2 regions of the Rhizobium sp. LjRoot258 genome follow, and region 1 is predicted to be linked to the other one. Evidence: predicted binding sites of a transcription regulator. Region 1 holds the regulator's gene; the other holds the start of a gene.

The links. Region 1 encodes HrcA, which represses chaperone genes, less so after heat shock. Its sites were predicted from a motif close to GTTAGCACTCNCNNNNNGNGAGTGCTAAC; they were not measured.
Region 2: the regulator HrcA is predicted to act here: its motif matches at 4,330-4,358, upstream of groES (co-chaperone GroES).

The regions. Positions count from the first base shown of each region.
Region 1 is NZ_CAXUST020000001.1:6,201-14,177, forward strand. Features, by position in the region: gene ACSQ9D_RS00025 (TonB-dependent siderophore receptor) at 1-24, opposite strand, end outside; gene gcvA (transcriptional regulator GcvA) at 161-1,045, opposite strand; gene ACSQ9D_RS00035 (DMT family transporter) at 1,261-2,178, shown strand; gene hemW (radical SAM family heme chaperone HemW) at 2,175-3,350, opposite strand; gene rdgB (RdgB/HAM1 family non-canonical purine NTP pyrophosphatase) at 3,386-4,030, opposite strand; gene ACSQ9D_RS00050 (VOC family protein) at 4,038-4,454, opposite strand; gene rph (ribonuclease PH) at 4,451-5,170, opposite strand; gene hrcA (heat-inducible transcriptional repressor HrcA) at 5,348-6,436, shown strand; gene ACSQ9D_RS00065 (GFA family protein) at 6,442-6,876, opposite strand; gene grpE (nucleotide exchange factor GrpE) at 7,094-7,723, shown strand; gene ACSQ9D_RS00075 (nucleoside hydrolase) at 7,755-7,977, opposite strand, start outside.
Region 2 is NZ_CAXUST020000001.1:452,049-460,025, forward strand. Features, by position in the region: gene ACSQ9D_RS02265 (DoxX family protein) at 1-138, opposite strand, end outside; gene ACSQ9D_RS02270 (glutathione binding-like protein) at 355-1,065, shown strand; gene ACSQ9D_RS02275 (hypothetical protein) at 1,132-1,578, opposite strand; gene groL (chaperonin GroEL) at 2,262-3,902, opposite strand; gene groES (co-chaperone GroES) at 3,975-4,271, opposite strand; gene chrA (chromate efflux transporter) at 4,615-6,027, shown strand; gene ACSQ9D_RS02295 (TIGR01459 family HAD-type hydrolase) at 6,132-6,980, shown strand; gene ACSQ9D_RS02300 (bifunctional riboflavin kinase/FAD synthetase) at 7,008-7,977, shown strand, end outside.

The DNA of each region.
Region 1 (7,977 bases):
CGAGGAAAATGGGAGAATATTCATTGGCTTATCATACCGGTCATGCGTATTTCAGGATTTATGTGGAGTTTAATAGTCAAGAAAAATCCCAAAGCAAACCCGTTTTTATGATTAAATTACTCCACTTTTTGATCGGCATGGCAAATCAGCCACAGTCAGGTCAGGCTTGCGCCTCCGACAGCAGCCACCGGCGGAAGGCGGCCGCCGCCGGCCGTTCGAGTGCAAGCCCGGGATAGACGAGGTGGAAGGCAAGCCGGCTTGCAATGCCAAGCGGGAAGGGTGTGACCACCGCGTCTTCCTTCAGGTCCCGCTCCAGAAACGAGCGCCGCATCAAGGCAAAGCCCAGCCCGGCTTTCATCGCGTCATAGGCTCCGTTGCCATGCATGAAGACCGGTCCACGCGACGGGTCTACCCCAGTCGCGCCGGCTGCCTCCAGCCAGAGCTGCCAGTCATGGCGATAGACGTCATGGATCAGTTGGAAGCCGGCGAGAGCGTCCGGCGAGGGATTGTCGCCTAGTTCCACGGCAAGCCTTGGCGTGCAAACCGGCACCAGCTCGTCATCCACGAGGCGTTCGCTGATCAGGCCGTCATAGCCGCCGAGTCCATGGCGGATTGCAAGGTCGATCCCGTCGCGCTGAAAGTCGAGCACGCGGTGCGACGCGCTGATGCGGACGTCGATTTCGGGATGCATCGCCTCGAAGCGTCCGAGACGCGGCACGAGCCAGTAGGTTGCAAATCCCGCGGTGCAGGTGACGTTGATCACGGCGCCGCGTCCGCGCGCCGTGATCGCCGCCGTTGCTTCCCTGACGAGGCGGAATGCTGCCCTGAGCGTCGAAAAATAGTCTGCACCCTCCACGGTCAGAGCGAGTGCGCGCGTCTTCCGCTCGAAGAGCTTGACGCCAAGCGAGGATTCCAGATCGCGGATCTGCAGACTGACGGCTCCCGGCGTCACGTTGAGCTCTTTCGCCGCCAACGTCATGCTGAGGTGTCGGGCGGCCGCTTCAAAGGCTCGAAGGGCCGAAAGGGAGGGAAGATAATCGCTCATGGTTTAGCTCAACTATATCATGGATCGAGAAAGACTCGTTTGTCGCGGGACTGGCATAGCAATAATATCAGCATGAAAGCCGCCGTAAAAGCTTCGTAGAGCTGAGCGATGAGCGAGAATAAATCAGGAAAAATGCGCCAGCACCGCGCAACAATCGGGTGGCGGCAGCCTGTACTGAGATGTAGACCGGTCGCAGGCTGACCAGGGAGAAGACGATGCAGCAGAAACAGATGGGCTTTGCCGAGTGGGGAATGTTGCTGGTGCTCTCCCTGCTGTGGGGCGGATCCTTCCTCTTCAACGGCATTCTCGTGAAGAGCCTGCCGCCCTTTACGATCGTCACGGGTCGGGTGCTGATCGCCGCGCTGGCACTGAATCTTATTGTGCGTGCGACCGGCCATGTCATGCCGCGTGACGGCAGGTCCTGGGCGGCCTTCTTCGGCATGGGCATCCTCAACAATATGATCCCGTTCTGTCTCATCGTCTGGGGCCAGACGCATATCGCAAGTGGCCTCGCCTCGATCCTGAATGCCACAACGCCGCTGTTTGGCGTCGTCGTCGCGCATTTCCTGACAGCGGATGAAAAGATGACCGGCAATCGCCTGCTCGGCGTTCTCGTCGGCTTTGCGGGCGTCGCCTATATGATCGGTTTCGACGTGTTGCGCGATCTCGGGTCGAACGTGCTGGCGCAGCTTGCGGTGCTCGGTGCTGCGCTCTCCTATTCCTTTGCCGGGATCTTCGGCCGGCGCTTCCGCCAGATGGGCATGGCGCCGCTCATTCCCGCTGCAGGACAGGTCAGCGCCTCCACCGTCCTGATGCTGCCGATCGCGCTCATCGTCGACCAGCCGTGGACATTGGCCGCTCCTTCACTGGAAACCTGGATGGCGCTGTTCGGCCTGGCCTTGCTTTCGACGGCGATCGCCTATGTGCTGTTCTTCCGCATCCTGGCGACCGCCGGGGCAACGAACCTGATGCTCGTGACCTTCCTGATTCCGGTCAGCGCCATCCTGCTTGGCGCAGCCATTCTCGGCGAGCAATTGCAGGTCAAGCATCTGATCGGCATGGCGATGATCGCAATCGGCCTCGCGGCGATTGACGGGCGATTGTTCGCTCTGGGGAGAAAGCGACCAGCCTAGCAGGCGAGATCGGCGACCACGGAATCGAGGATCAGCATGCCCGACGGCGTGCAGCGCAGGCGAGAATTGCCGATCCGCTCGATAAAGCCATGCTCCAAAAGAAACTCTTCACGCTTCGGGTCCAGGTCGCGGCCCGAAAGCTGCTGCCAGCGGGAAAGGTCCACGCCTTCCTTGAGACGCAACCCCATCAGCAGCAGTTCGTCGGCCTGCTCCTCATAACCGAGTTGCTCCGTGTCCAGCATGCCGTGTCCATCGCGCTCGACCAGATCCAGCCAGCTCTCTGGCTTCCGCTCTGTCGCAGTGGCAATCTTCATGGAGCCACGCGTCAGCCGCCCATGGGCACCGGGGCCGATGCCGGCGTAATCGCCGTAGCGCCAGTAGGTGAGGTTGTGCCGGCTCTCCGCGCCCGGACGCGCATGGTTGGAAACCTCGTAGGCGGGCAGCCCTTCGCCGGCGGTGATGTCCTGCGTCGCTTCATAGAGCAGCGCCGATTGGTCGCCGTCCGGAACGACAAGCTTGCCGGCCTTGTGAAGCCCGAAGAACGGAGTGCCTTCCTCGATCGTCAGTTGATAGAGCGAAAGGTGATCGACGGCGTAGGAGAACGCCTCCTTCAACTCGCGTTCCCATTCGTCGACGGTCTGGTTCGGGCGCGCATAGATCAGATCGAAGGACATGCGCGGGAAGATGTCGCGCGCCAGCTTGATCGCCTTCAGCGCATCGGCAACGTCGTGCAGCCGTCCGAGAAACTTCAGGTCGCGGTCGTTGAGCGCCTGGACGCCGAGCGACACGCGATTGACGCCGGCGGCACGATAGCCGCGGAAGCGTTCCGCCTCGACGCTGGAAGGGTTTGCCTCCATGGTGATCTCGATCCCATCGGGCACGTGCCAGTGCTTGGCGATACCGTCGAGAATGGCCGACACCGTGGACGGTTTCATCAACGATGGCGTGCCGCCGCCGAGGAAGATGCTGGTCACCGTCTTTGGCCCGCTCATCTGGCGCACCGTCGCCATCTCCTTCAGGAAGCCCGCGGTAAAGCGTTCCTGATCCACCGGCTGGTGGCGGACATGGCTATTGAAATCACAGTAAGGGCACTTGGCGGCACAGAACGGCCAATGCACGTAGACGCCGAAGCCGGGTTCGCCGGTATCGGGCAGAAGAGCGGCATAGCGCATCAGATCAGGCTGTTCCAAAGTGTCCACGTTTGCCCTTAGGCTTCCAGGCAGGTTTCGACGAAGATCTTGAAGGCGCGGGCGCGGTGCGACAGTGCTTCTGCGTCGCCGGGCTTCCAGCCGTGCTTTTCTTCCGCGCTCATCTCGCCAAAGGTAGTCTCATAGCCCTCGGGTTGAAAGACCGGATCGTAGCCGAAGCCCTGGCTGCCGCGCGGCGGCCAGACGACGGTACCTTCGACTTCGCCGCGGAAAAGCTCCGCGTGGCCGTCCGGCCAGGCAAGGCAGAGTACGCTGACGAAACGCGCAGCGCGCTGCGCCGGCTTCGAAGCGCCGGCCGTTTCCAAAGCCGCCTCGACCTTCTCCATCGCCATCGCGAAGTCGCGCGTACCGTCGGGTTTCTCCGCCCAGTTGGCGGTGTAGACGCCGGGATCGCCGCCGAGTGCATCGATGACGAGACCGGAATCGTCCGACAGCGCCGGCAATCCAGAGGCTTCGGCGGAGGCGCGCGCCTTGATCGTCGCGTTTTCCTCGAAGGTCGTGCCGGTCTCGTCGGGCTCCACGAAATTCAACTCGGCGGCCGATTTCGCCGTGAAGCCGAACGGACCGATGAGGTCCTGGATTTCCCGGATCTTGCCGGCATTATGGCTGGCAACGACGATGGTCTTCGTTTCGAGCTTACGCATGACTGTCCTATTCGATGCCCCAGATGCCGGCTTCGGCGCATTCGAGGCTGTTGCCCGCCGGGTCGCGGAAATAGATCGATCGGCCGCCCTGCGGCCAGGTGACTTCGGATTCGATGGCGACACCCTCGGACGTCAGCCGGGCTGCAATCGCATCGAGATTTTCCCCGGAAACGCGGAAACAGGCGTGTCCTGCACCGGTCGTGCCGTGCGGCGGAACCTGCAAGGAGGTGGGCGAGGGAGGCTTGATCGTTTCCTGCGGGTTGAAGATCAGCAACACCCCGGCGCCGCAGCGAAAGAAGACATGTCGGTCGCCGCCCCGCGAGATCTTCGAAAGGCCGAGAATGCCTTCATAAAAGGCTTCGGCCTTGTCGAGATCGTCCGCATAGAGCGCCGTCTCCAGCATGCCTTCCAGCATGTCGTTCATCCGGCGATGGCCTGCTTCTGCATCGCGACGAGCTCGGCGATGCCTACCTGGGCGAGGGCCATCAGCGAGGCGAATTCCTCGCCGGTGAAGGGCGTGCCTTCAGCGGTGCCCTGGATTTCAACGATGCCGCCGTTGCCCGTCATCACGAAGTTCGCGTCGGTCTCAGCCGAGGAGTCCTCGAGATAGTCGAGGTCAATCACCGACTGGTTGGCGAAGATGCCGCAGGAAATGGCTGCGACGTGGTCCTTGAGGACGCGCTCGACCTTGAGCATGTTGCGGCTTTCCATCCACTTCAGGCAGTCGTAGAGCGCGATCCAGGCGCCGGTAATGGACGCCGTACGCGTTCCGCCATCCGCCTGGATGACGTCGCAGTCGAGCGTGATCTGGCGCTCGCCGAGTTCCTTGAGGTCGACGACAGCGCGCAGCGAACGACCGATCAGGCGCTGGATCTCCTGTGTACGGCCGCCCTGCTTGCCGGATGCGGCTTCGCGCTTCATACGCTCGCCTGTGGCGCGCGGCAGCATGCCGTATTCGGCCGTGACCCAACCCTTGCCGGTGTTGCGCAGCCATGCCGGAGGCTTCTCCTCGATGCTCGCCGTGCACAGCACATGCGTATCGCCGAACTTCACCAGACAGGAGCCTTCCGCGTGCTTGGAGAAATTGCGCTCGAACGAGACCTTGCGCATCTGGTCGGTTTTTCTGCCTGAGGGCCGCATAGTATTCTCCTGAATCATGATGTCGAAGACCGCGAGCGGTTTTCAAAAGATCATGCGTGCTTATGTTGTTGAGAGCTTCTACGATCGGCAGCGTCCATTTGCAATTTCCCTTTTGCCGCTGCGGGGAGATTGGCTATATTTTGTCGGATCATCGTCAGCACGGGTACGCAAGGGTTCATGGAGTTCAGATCGACGTCGGTTTCAGATGCAGTGGCTGCGCTGGATGAACGCTCCAAGGAAATCTTTCGTCGCATCGTCGAGGGCTATCTGGAGACGGGTGAACCGCTCGGTTCCCGCAACCTGTCGCGTATCCTGCCGATGTCGCTGTCACCCGCCTCCGTGCGCAACGTGATGAGCGATCTGGAAGAACTTGGCCTCATCTATTCGCCGCATGTCAGTGCCGGCCGTCTGCCGACACAGGTCGGCCTGCGCTTCTTCGTCGACGCCTTCATGCAGGTCGGGGATCTCTCGGCCGAGGATCGCGCCAACATCGATCGCCAGGTGCGCGCCGAAAGCCGCGACAATCCGATGGAATTGATGATGAACGAGGCAAGCCGCATGCTCTCGGGCATTTCGCGCGGCGCCGGGCTCGTCATCACCTCGAAGAGCGATCCTGTTCTCAAGCACGTCGAGTTCATCCGCCTTGAGCCGACCAAGGCGCTTGCGGTTCTCGTCGGCGATCACGATCAGGTCGAAAACCGCATCATCGAGCTTCCGGCAGGCGTGACGTCATCGCAATTGACCGAGGCCGCCAACTTCCTCAACGCACACATGACCGGCCAGACGCTGCCGGAACTGCGCAATCAATTAAGTCGACTGAAGGACGATGTCCGCCTCGAACTCGATGCGCTATCGCAGGATCTCGTCGAGCGCGGCATCGCCGTCTGGTCGGGCAGCGCCGACGAGGGCAAACCGGCCCAACTGATCATTCGCGGCCGCGCCAATCTGCTCGCCGATCTCGCCGGCGCCGACGATCTCGACCGCCTGCGCATGCTGTTCGACGACCTCGAGAAGAAGGACAGTCTGCTGGAACTTCTCAACCTCGCCGAAAGCGGGCCGGGCGTGCGCATCTTCATCGGCTCGGAGAACAAGCTCTTCTCACTTTCCGGTTCATCGCTGATCGTCGCGCCCTATCGTGACGATGACGACCGCATTGTCGGCGCTGTCGGCGTCATCGGGCCGACGCGACTCAACTACTCGCGCATCGTGCCGATGGTCGACTATACCGCCCAGCTGATGACGCGGTTGTCACGCGGCTCGAAGTAGGAGAGCTACTCCGGGAGCAGGTCGCCCGAGCCGCCCATCTCTGCAGGCATGTCTTTGTATTTTGGCAGGCCGTCACGGATGTGCAGCACGCTTTCCTGATAGTTCACGTGCAGCGCTGGAGCGTAGTCAAGATCGGGCAGAAGTGCCGCGTAAACGTCGGTGACGCCCCAGGTCGGGTGCTCGGTGTAGAGATGCCCACCGCAAAGCTCGCAGAACTTCCGCACGCTCGTATCGGACCTCTGGTAGCCTTCCACGTGCTCTCCGCCTTTGGTGACATGGACAGCCTGCGGCTGCCACAGCGTGAAGGCGTTGACCGGTCCCGCCGACCAATGCCGACAGGAGGCGCAGTGGCAGTAACCCATAGCCACCGGGTCTCCGGTGACGACGATCTCCACGGCACCGCAGAAGCAGCGCCCCGAATACGTTTTTTGATCGCCCATGATCGTCGCTCCCTGACCTGGATGAGGTCGAAGCACTATTGATTTAGTTGCACCTAAAATGAAAGAACTTTAGCACGGCCAAGTCAAGCTAGACCCTGTGGGGTGGCCCGGCACGATTGCCTACAAGTCATGCTTTTCGGTCACGCAGACTTGATTTTTGCCCGTCAAAGCTCGATATCGGGCACATCCTAAAGGACATCAATCACCGGAGAACGTCATGACTGACGAAACGACGAAGAACGGACCTGACGCCGCCGCGGCCGAAGCCGCAGCGGATGCCGCCGCAAACGTCGAGAACGAAGCCGCCGAAGCCAGCGCAAAGCCCGATCCGCTGGAACTGCTAAAGTCCGAGAATACAGAGCTGCGCGACCGCTATCTGCGCCTTGCCGCAGAGATGGATAACCTGCGCCGCCGCACAGAGCGCGAAGTCAAGGATGCGAGGACCTACTCCGCCGCGGGCTTTGCGCGCGACATGCTGGCCGTTTCGGACAACCTGCGCCGCGCCATCGATGCGATCCCTGAGGAAGCCAGGGCTGCCGCCGATCCCGGACTGACGACGCTGATCGAAGGTGTGGAGATGACGGAGCGCTCGATGTTGTCGGCGCTTGAGCGCCACGGGGTCCGCAAACTGGAGCCGGTCGGCCAGAAGTTTGATCCGAACTTCCACCAGGCCATGTTCGAAGTGCCGAACCCCGATGTGCCGAACAACACCGTGGTTCAGGTCGTTCAGGCCGGTTACACCATTGGTGAGCGTGTTCTGCGCCCCGCCATGGTCGGCGTCGCCAAGGGCGGGCCGAAGCTCGTCGAACCCGAAACGAATTCCGTTTTCGACCAGAAGGACGCCTGATCTCTCAGGCGCCTGAAAGCCAATCTGAACCTCAGATGCGGGCGAAACGTTCGATCAGCAGATCGAAGAAGCCGTCCGCATCGACATCGCGCATGACCTGCGCATTGCGCTTGCGGTCGGTCACGTGCCACCAGTCGACGACGGTCATGCCGGCCGTCAGCTCAGACTTCACCTCGATCTCGACATTGCAGGTTCGCCCCTTGAAAAGCTCCGGCTTCAAGAGATAGGCGATAACCGTCGGGTCGTGCAACGGA
Region 2 (7,977 bases), 450 kb from region 1:
GGACGCCGGAAGACCGGCACCGGCGATCATGCCAGCGGTGCCGGCGGCGTCAGCGAGCTTGCCGAAGCCGGCAAGGATGAACATGAAGGAGAGGAGGACGCGAGCGACAAGAATGATGGCGTTGTTGGTATTCGACATGGGACATTGTCTCCGTTTGAATGGCGTTTGAGGTCTTTGTGCCCCCCGGCACGGTTTCAACCTCGTTGCCGCTTTGTCGCCTTTTTTTGACGTTGTGGAAAGATAGACGGGAGGGGACGGTTCGTTCGCTAATATTGAACGACGGATCTCTTGCGAAGTCGGCTTGCCATCGGCAACGCCCCTCTCTTATGTTGGCCGCCCAAGATGGAGACCCCTATGGCAGATCTTTCCGCTTTTCCGATCACGACGCGCTGGCCAGCAGCGAACGCGGACATTATCCAGCTTTACTCGTTGCCGACGCCGAACGGCGTGAAGATATCGATCGCGCTTGAAGAACTCGGCTTGGCCTACGAGCCGCACCTTATTTCGTTCAGCACAAATGACCAGAAATCTCCGGAATTCGTGTCGCTCAACCCGAACGGCCGCATTCCGGCGATCATCGATCCCAATGGCCCGGATGGAAAGCCGATCGGTATTTTCGAATCCGGTGCAATCCTGCTCTACCTCGCGGAGAAGACGGGCAAGCTCATTCCAACCGACGCGGCAGGGCGCTACGAGACGATCCAGTGGGTCTTCTTCCAGATGGCCGGTGTCGGACCGATGTTCGGGCAGTTCGGGCATTTCTACAAGTTCGCAGCCGACAAGGTCGCCAACAACGCCTACCCGATGGAGCGCTATCGCGACGAATCCAAGCGGCTGCTCAGTGTGCTGGAAGGGCGGCTGCAGGATCGCCAGTGGATCATGGGCGACCTTTACACGATCGCCGATATCGCCACCTTCCCGTGGCTCCGCGGCGCCGACGTGTTCTATGGCGGCCGCGAAGTGCTGGACTATAAAAGCTTCCCGGCGGTGATGGCCTGGCTCGAGCGTTGCATCGCCCGGCCGGCATCCGAAAAAGGATTGAATATACCTCAGCGCCCCGCGTGATACCGAGGCGGCCAATGAAAAAAGCCGGTCCTGAGAGGCCGGCCTTTTTGGTTGGGGGCGGAGTTTCTATTGGCGCCGCGCAAATTCGCTGCCGGCATTCGTCTTGAATCGAGGAAAGACGAAGACCCCAAGCATGCTGCCGTTATAGGCATCGTCCTGACCTTTCGACTCTCCCATGCAGAACAATGGCTGCCGGAAGCCGTTCGGCATCATGATCGTGGTCGAGAAGCAGAAGGATGAAGAGAGCGTCGCGGCCTGCTCGAAGAGTTCCAGGATGTGGTCGTGATCCTTCGGATCGTAACAGCGCATGAGGCTGAGAAGGCCACATTCGCGGGCCGGCAGCCCGTGCAGCATGGCGCTCCATTCCTTGAGGCGGATCACGCCGCTGGAAAAGTCTCCGACCCAGGTCTCCGAAATGGAAAACTGCGCCAGCATTTCAGGATCATGGTTGCTGACATCCAATGAGCCCGGCATGAGCGGTGCGGCGGGGTTGGTTTTCGCGATTTTGAACAAATTTTTCCCCAGCTTAGGCGCAGCTTCCCCCGCTGCACGTCCGGCAAAAATGAGCAGGTTCATGCTGCGCCGCGCATCATGCTCGGGCGACCGAGAAATGGGGTTTGGATTGCTGGTCCCTCTCGCGGAACCGCGTCCAATTTCTTGGCACATTACACAACTTATGATGTATTTCGGGAGGGGTCTTTCCCGAACTCGGTCTCGCGCTCTCGTGGTCAGGATCGATATGGGATCGCGACCGTCGGCTGATGAACGCGCGCCGAATGCAGCGCGGATTTATAGAGATTTTATGCAAACGGCAATCGGCTTTTTTGCGTGCTGCAGACCTCTACTGTGAGTGGAAAATGCGCCCGAAGGCGCTCTTGATAACAGGAAGGGGCAAAAAAGCGCCAAATTTTGAAGTGGAAGCGGTTTCAGCACGGTTCATTGCGACCAGATGTGCACAAAATTGCACGACGAAAGAAATCAGCCTGTGAAAGAAAAAATACAACACCACAAGTTTTGCGAAAGCTTCGCTCAATGCGAGGGTTGCTCACAACTCTGATTAAACGTTTTAGCGGACGATTGAAAAAAGCTCGAAGGCGCGGTCTGGCGAATCAGTCGCGAGAGAAAAAAAGGGCGGCCCGAAGACCGCCCTTCCTATTCCGGGATACCGGAAGTGGACTAGTGAAGGCTTTCGCCTATCACATCATGTCCATTCCGCCCATTCCGCCCATGCCGCCAGGCATGCCGCCAGGAGCGTCCTTCTTCGGCAGTTCAGCGATCATGGCTTCGGTGGTGATCAGCAGCGAAGCAACCGAAGCTGCGTTCTGCAGAGCCGTGCGAACAACCTTGACCGGGTCGACGATGCCCATGGCGATCATGTCGCCATATTCGGACGTCTGGGCGTTGTAGCCGAAGTTGTCTTCGTTCTTTTCGAGGATCTTGCCGACAACGATGGAGGCTTCGTCACCAGCATTCTCGGCGATCTGGCGCACCAGCGACTGCAGAGCCCTGCGGACGATGTTGACGCCGGCTTCCTGATCCTGGTTTTCACCCTTGGCGGTGATCTTCGTGGACGAACGCAGCAGAGCGACGCCGCCGCCCGGTACGATGCCTTCCTGAACAGCAGCGCGGGTCGCGTTGAGCGCGTCGTCGATGCGGTCCTTCTTTTCCTTGACTTCGACTTCCGTCGAACCGCCGACGCGGATCACGGCAACGCCGCCAGCGAGCTTGGCCAGACGTTCCTGCAGCTTTTCGCGGTCATAGTCCGAAGTGGTTTCTTCGATCTGAGCCTTGATCTGCGCAACGCGGCCTTCGATGTCGGACTTGGCGCCAGCGCCGTCGACGATCGTGGTGTTTTCCTTGGAGATCGAAACCTTCTTCGAACGGCCGAGCATGTCGAGCGTGACGGATTCGAGCTTGATGCCGAGGTCCTCGGAGATGACCGTACCACCGGTCAGGATCGCGATGTCTTCGAGCATGGCCTTACGGCGATCGCCGAAGCCAGGAGCCTTGACGGCAGCAATCTTCAGGCCGCCGCGCAGCTTGTTGACGACGAGGGTCGCGAGAGCTTCGCCTTCGACATCTTCAGCGATGATGAGGAGCGGCTTGCCGGTCTGAACGACAGCTTCGAGAACCGGAAGCATTGCCTGCAGGTTCGAGAGCTTCTTCTCGTGAAGCAAGATGAAGGCGTCTTCGAGGTCGGCAATCATCTTTTCCGGGTTGGTGACGAAGTAGGGGCTGAGGTAGCCGCGGTCGAACTGCATGCCTTCGACGACTTCGAGTTCGGTTTCGGCGGTCTTGGCTTCTTCAACGGTGATGACGCCTTCGTTGCCGACCTTCTGCATGGCTTCGGCAATGTCGAGACCGACCTGCTTTTCGCCGTTTGCCGAGATCGTCCCGACCTGCGCGACCTCTTCCGAGGTGTTGATCTTCTTGGCCTTGGCCTGGAGATCCTTGACGACTTCGGCAACGGCGAGATCGATGCCGCGCTTCAGGTCCATCGGGTTCATGCCGGCAGCAACGGCCTTGCCGCCTTCGCGAACGATCGCCTGAGCGAGAACCGTTGCAGTCGTGGTGCCGTCACCGGCGATGTCGTTGGTCTTCGAAGCAACTTCGCGGACCATCTGGGCGCCCATGTTTTCGAACTTGTCTTCCAGTTCGATTTCCTTGGCGACCGAAACGCCGTCCTTGGTGATGCGCGGAGCGCCGAAGGACTTGTCGATGATGACGTTGCGACCCTTCGGGCCGAGCGTTACCTTCACTGCGTCAGCGAGAATGTCGACGCCCTTGAGCATCTTTTCGCGCGCGGTGCGGCCAAACTTGATTTCTTTAGCTGCCATGATTGAAACTCCTGAATTCGAGTTGTCCGGGCCTTAGGGCCCGTGGCTAAAATCGGAAAGGGAACCGGCTGATCAGCCGATGATACCCATGATGTCGGCTTCCTTCATGATCAGAAGGTCTTCGCCGTTGATCTTGACTTCAGTGCCGGACCACTTGCCGAACAGGACGCGGTCACCAGCCTTGACGTCGAGAGCGACGACCTTGCCGGAATCGTCACGAGCGCCGTTGCCGACGGCGACGATTTCGCCTTCCTGCGGCTTTTCCTTGGCGGTGTCGGGAATGATGATGCCGCCCTTGGTCTTTTCTTCGGACTCAACGCGGCGAACAACGACGCGATCGTGAAGGGGGCGGAAGTTGGTGCTTGCCATTGTCTAATCCCTCGATCAAATGACATTCGCAGGCCGGGAGCGGCCCGCACGGATGGGTGTTAGCACTCGTCCTTGGTGAGTGCTAGCGAGGCAGCATTTAGGAGTGGCCCGGCGGGGAGTCAAGAACGGCCGCAATTTTTCTTCGACGGACTTCGCGACAGCCTTAACGGCAAATCCTTGTTGGAAGTAAGACGGGCTGCGCTGTCGCCGAGGTTTTTCCGAACGTCCTGGCGCTGGAAAGCCGTCCTCTTTGAACGCTTTCAGCGCCTCGCTGGCTGATGGCCGATTGCCGCGCATGCACGCAGATGGTATCGAGCCGCTTGGAGCGAGAGGGGCAGCAACGGTGAACAAGGCGATCGCGGCAGGCGACATCGTGGCGACACCGACGCTGCGAGAGGCGGTTCGCGTCTGGGCGCGCATCGGCGGTCTGAGCTTCGGCGGGCCGGCCGGTCAGATCGCCCTCATGCATAAGACCATTGTCGATGAGAAGCGCTGGATTTCCGAGGACCGCTTCCTGCACGCGCTGAATTTCTGCATGTTGCTGCCAGGCCCGGAGGCCCAGCAACTGGCGACCTATATCGGCTGGCTCATGCACGGCGTACGCGGCGGCATGATTGCTGGTCTCCTGTTCATTCTGCCGGGCTTCCTTGTCATCCTGATGCTGTCGAGCCTCTACGCCGTCTTTCATGAGGCGGCATGGCTTCCCGCCCTTTTCTTTGGAGTGAAGCCTGCGGTTCTGGCCATCGTCATCGAGGCACTGCTTAGGGTAGGGCGCCGAGCGCTCAAGGGGCGCTTTCACGACTGCGTAGCCGGCGCGTCGTTTCTGGCACTCTTCCTTCTGAACCTGCCGTTTCCTCTGGTTGTCATCCTGGCCGGAGCAGCCGGGCTGCTATGGATGAAGCATCGCCAACGTCGATCGGCGGCGCCATCCGTGCCGCAAGCCTCCCCGCCCCGGCTTGTTGCTGCGGTCACTACCCATGCGATCGCAAGGCCGCTTGTGGTGCTCGTGTTCTGGATCCTCGTCTGGCAATCGCCGCTTCTTTTCATTCGTGGCCTTGACGCGCCGACGGACCTGATCGCTGAGACGTTGAGCGGCGAAACCAATGTTTTCGGTGCGGTCTTCATCTTCTTCTCCAAGATGGCCGTCATTACCTTCGAAGGCGCCTACGCCGTCCTTTCCTACGTCGCTCAGGTCGCCGTCGGCCATTACGCCTGGCTCCAGCCCGGCGAGATGCTCGACGGGCTGGCACTTGCCGAAACGACGCCCGGCCCGTTGGTCCTTGTCCTCTGTTTCGTCGGTTTTCTCGCCGGCTATCGCAACCCCGTCCTGATGGCGCCGCTTGCCGGCGGCGTTCTCGGCGCCTTCCTCGCTGCATGGGCGACCTTTGTGCCGAGCTTCATCTGGATCTTCGCCGGAGCTCCCTACATCGAAAAGCTGCGCAACAACGAGAACCTCTCGGCCGCACTTGAGGCAATCACCGCGGCAGTCGTCGGCGTCATTTTCAATCTTGCACTGTGGTTCGGCCTGCACGTGCTCTTTGCCGAGGTTGGGCGCGTGGGGCTCCTCTCCGGGAAGACCGGTCTGCCGATCGCCAGCCTCTCCTGGCCGCAGTGGTGGACGCTGGATATCGCGGCACTCGGGATCTTCGTGCTGGCGTCCGTCCTGCTCTTTCGCTTCAAGGCTGGCATTCTCACGGTCATCGGGGTCTCCACCGCCGCGGGTCTGTTCCTCAAGGCTGCCGCGGCCGTCCTCTAGTCGGCGGCCTCCGGTTTTTTTGCAGCAGGCCACCGCAAAATGCCTTGCCATCCCGGCATGCCTTTGCGATGTCACCCGTGACTTAACGAGATCGGGAAATCGGAATGGCCAAGCGGATCGAGAACTTTGCGGAAATCACCAGCCAGTATGATGCGGTGTTCTGCGATGTCTGGGGTGTCTTGCACAATGGTGTCGATCCTTTCCCGAAGGCGGCTGCAGCGCTGGAGGCAGCGCGCGGGGAGGGGCTGACGGTCGTTCTGATCACCAACTCGCCGCGCATCGCTCCGCAGGTCGTGACGCAGCTTCGCCAGATCGGCATCCAGGATGGCGCCTATGACCGTATCGTCACATCGGGCGACGTCACGCGGGGCCTGATCGCAGAGGGGCCGAAGAAGGTATTTCTGCTTGGACCGGATCGCGACCTAGCGATTATCGAGGGGCTTGGTGTGGAGCGCGTCGACGCCAGGGATGCGGACTCCGTCGTCTGCACCGGTTTCTTCGACGACGAAACCGAGACCCCGGAAGACTACACCGAGATGCTGAAGGCGTTTCAGACGCGTGGCGTGCCGATGATCTGCGCCAACCCCGATCTGGTTGTCGAGCGCGGCCATAAGATCATCCCTTGCGCCGGCGCGATGGCGGCCTACTACAATCAGCTCGGTGGTGAGACGCGCATTGCCGGCAAGCCGCACAAGCCGATTTACGAGGCCGTATTGTCAGTCGCCCGCGAGGCCCACGGCGACTTTCCGCCGAGCCGCGTCCTTGCAATCGGGGACGGCATGCCGACAGATGTTCGTGGCGCTCTCGATTACGGCCTTGACCTCCTCTATATCAGCGGCGGCATCCACGCGAAGGAATACACGCTGAACGGAGAGACCGACGAGGCGATCCTCACGGCCTATCTGGACCGCGAAAAAGCGACACCGAAGTGGTGGATGCCTCGTCTCGCATAAAGAGCCTCGCATAAGAAAAGCCAGCCGATGACCGTTTTTCACCGCAACGAAACCCGTGAACGCCTGCCGGCCCACCTGCGTGGCGGCGTAATTGCCATCGGCAACTTCGATGGTGTGCATAGGGGTCACCAGTCCGTCCTCAACCGGGCCTTGGAGATATCGAGGCAGCGCGGCATTCCGGCGCTGGTCCTGACATTTGAACCACATCCCCGCACGGTCTTTCGCCCTGACCAGCCGGTCTTTCGCCTGACGCCGGCACCGCTCAAGGCGCGTATCCTCGAAGCGATCGGCTTCAACGCAGTCATCGAATATCCCTTCGACAGGGAGTTTTCGCAGCGCTCGGCGGACGATTTCATCCACTCGATCCTGAAGGATTGGCTAGGCGCATCCGAGGTCGTCACGGGCTTCAACTTTCATTTCGGCCGTGGCCGGGAAGGCGGTCCGGCCTTCCTGATGGATGCTGGTCAGAAATATGGCTTCGGCGTGACGTTGATCGACGCCTTTCGCGACGAGAATACCGACGTGGTGTCCTCGAGCCACATTCGCGAACTGCTGAAGGACGGCAATGTCAGCGAGGCGGCTGCCATGCTCGGCTATCACTATACGGTGGAAGCGGAGGTGATCGGTGGCGAGAAGCTTGGCCGCCAGCTCGGCTTTCCGACCGCGAATATGCAGTTGCCCGCTGAAGCCGACCTCAGGGCGGGTATCTATGCCGTTCGCTTCCGTCGTGCCGATGGCACTCTCCACGATGGTGTCGCCAGCTATGGCCGCCGACCGACGGTGATCGACAACGGCGCGCCACTGCTCGAGACCTATGTCTTCGATTTCAGCGGCGACCTCTACGGGCAGACCTGTTCCGTATCCTTCTTCGGCCACCTGCGGCCGGAACTGAAGTTTGACGGCCTCGATCCTCTTGTGGAGCAGATGAGCCGTGACAAGGAAGAGGCGAGGGCGCTGCTTGCGGGCGTGCAGTCGCTCGGCGAGCTCGACCGGAAGA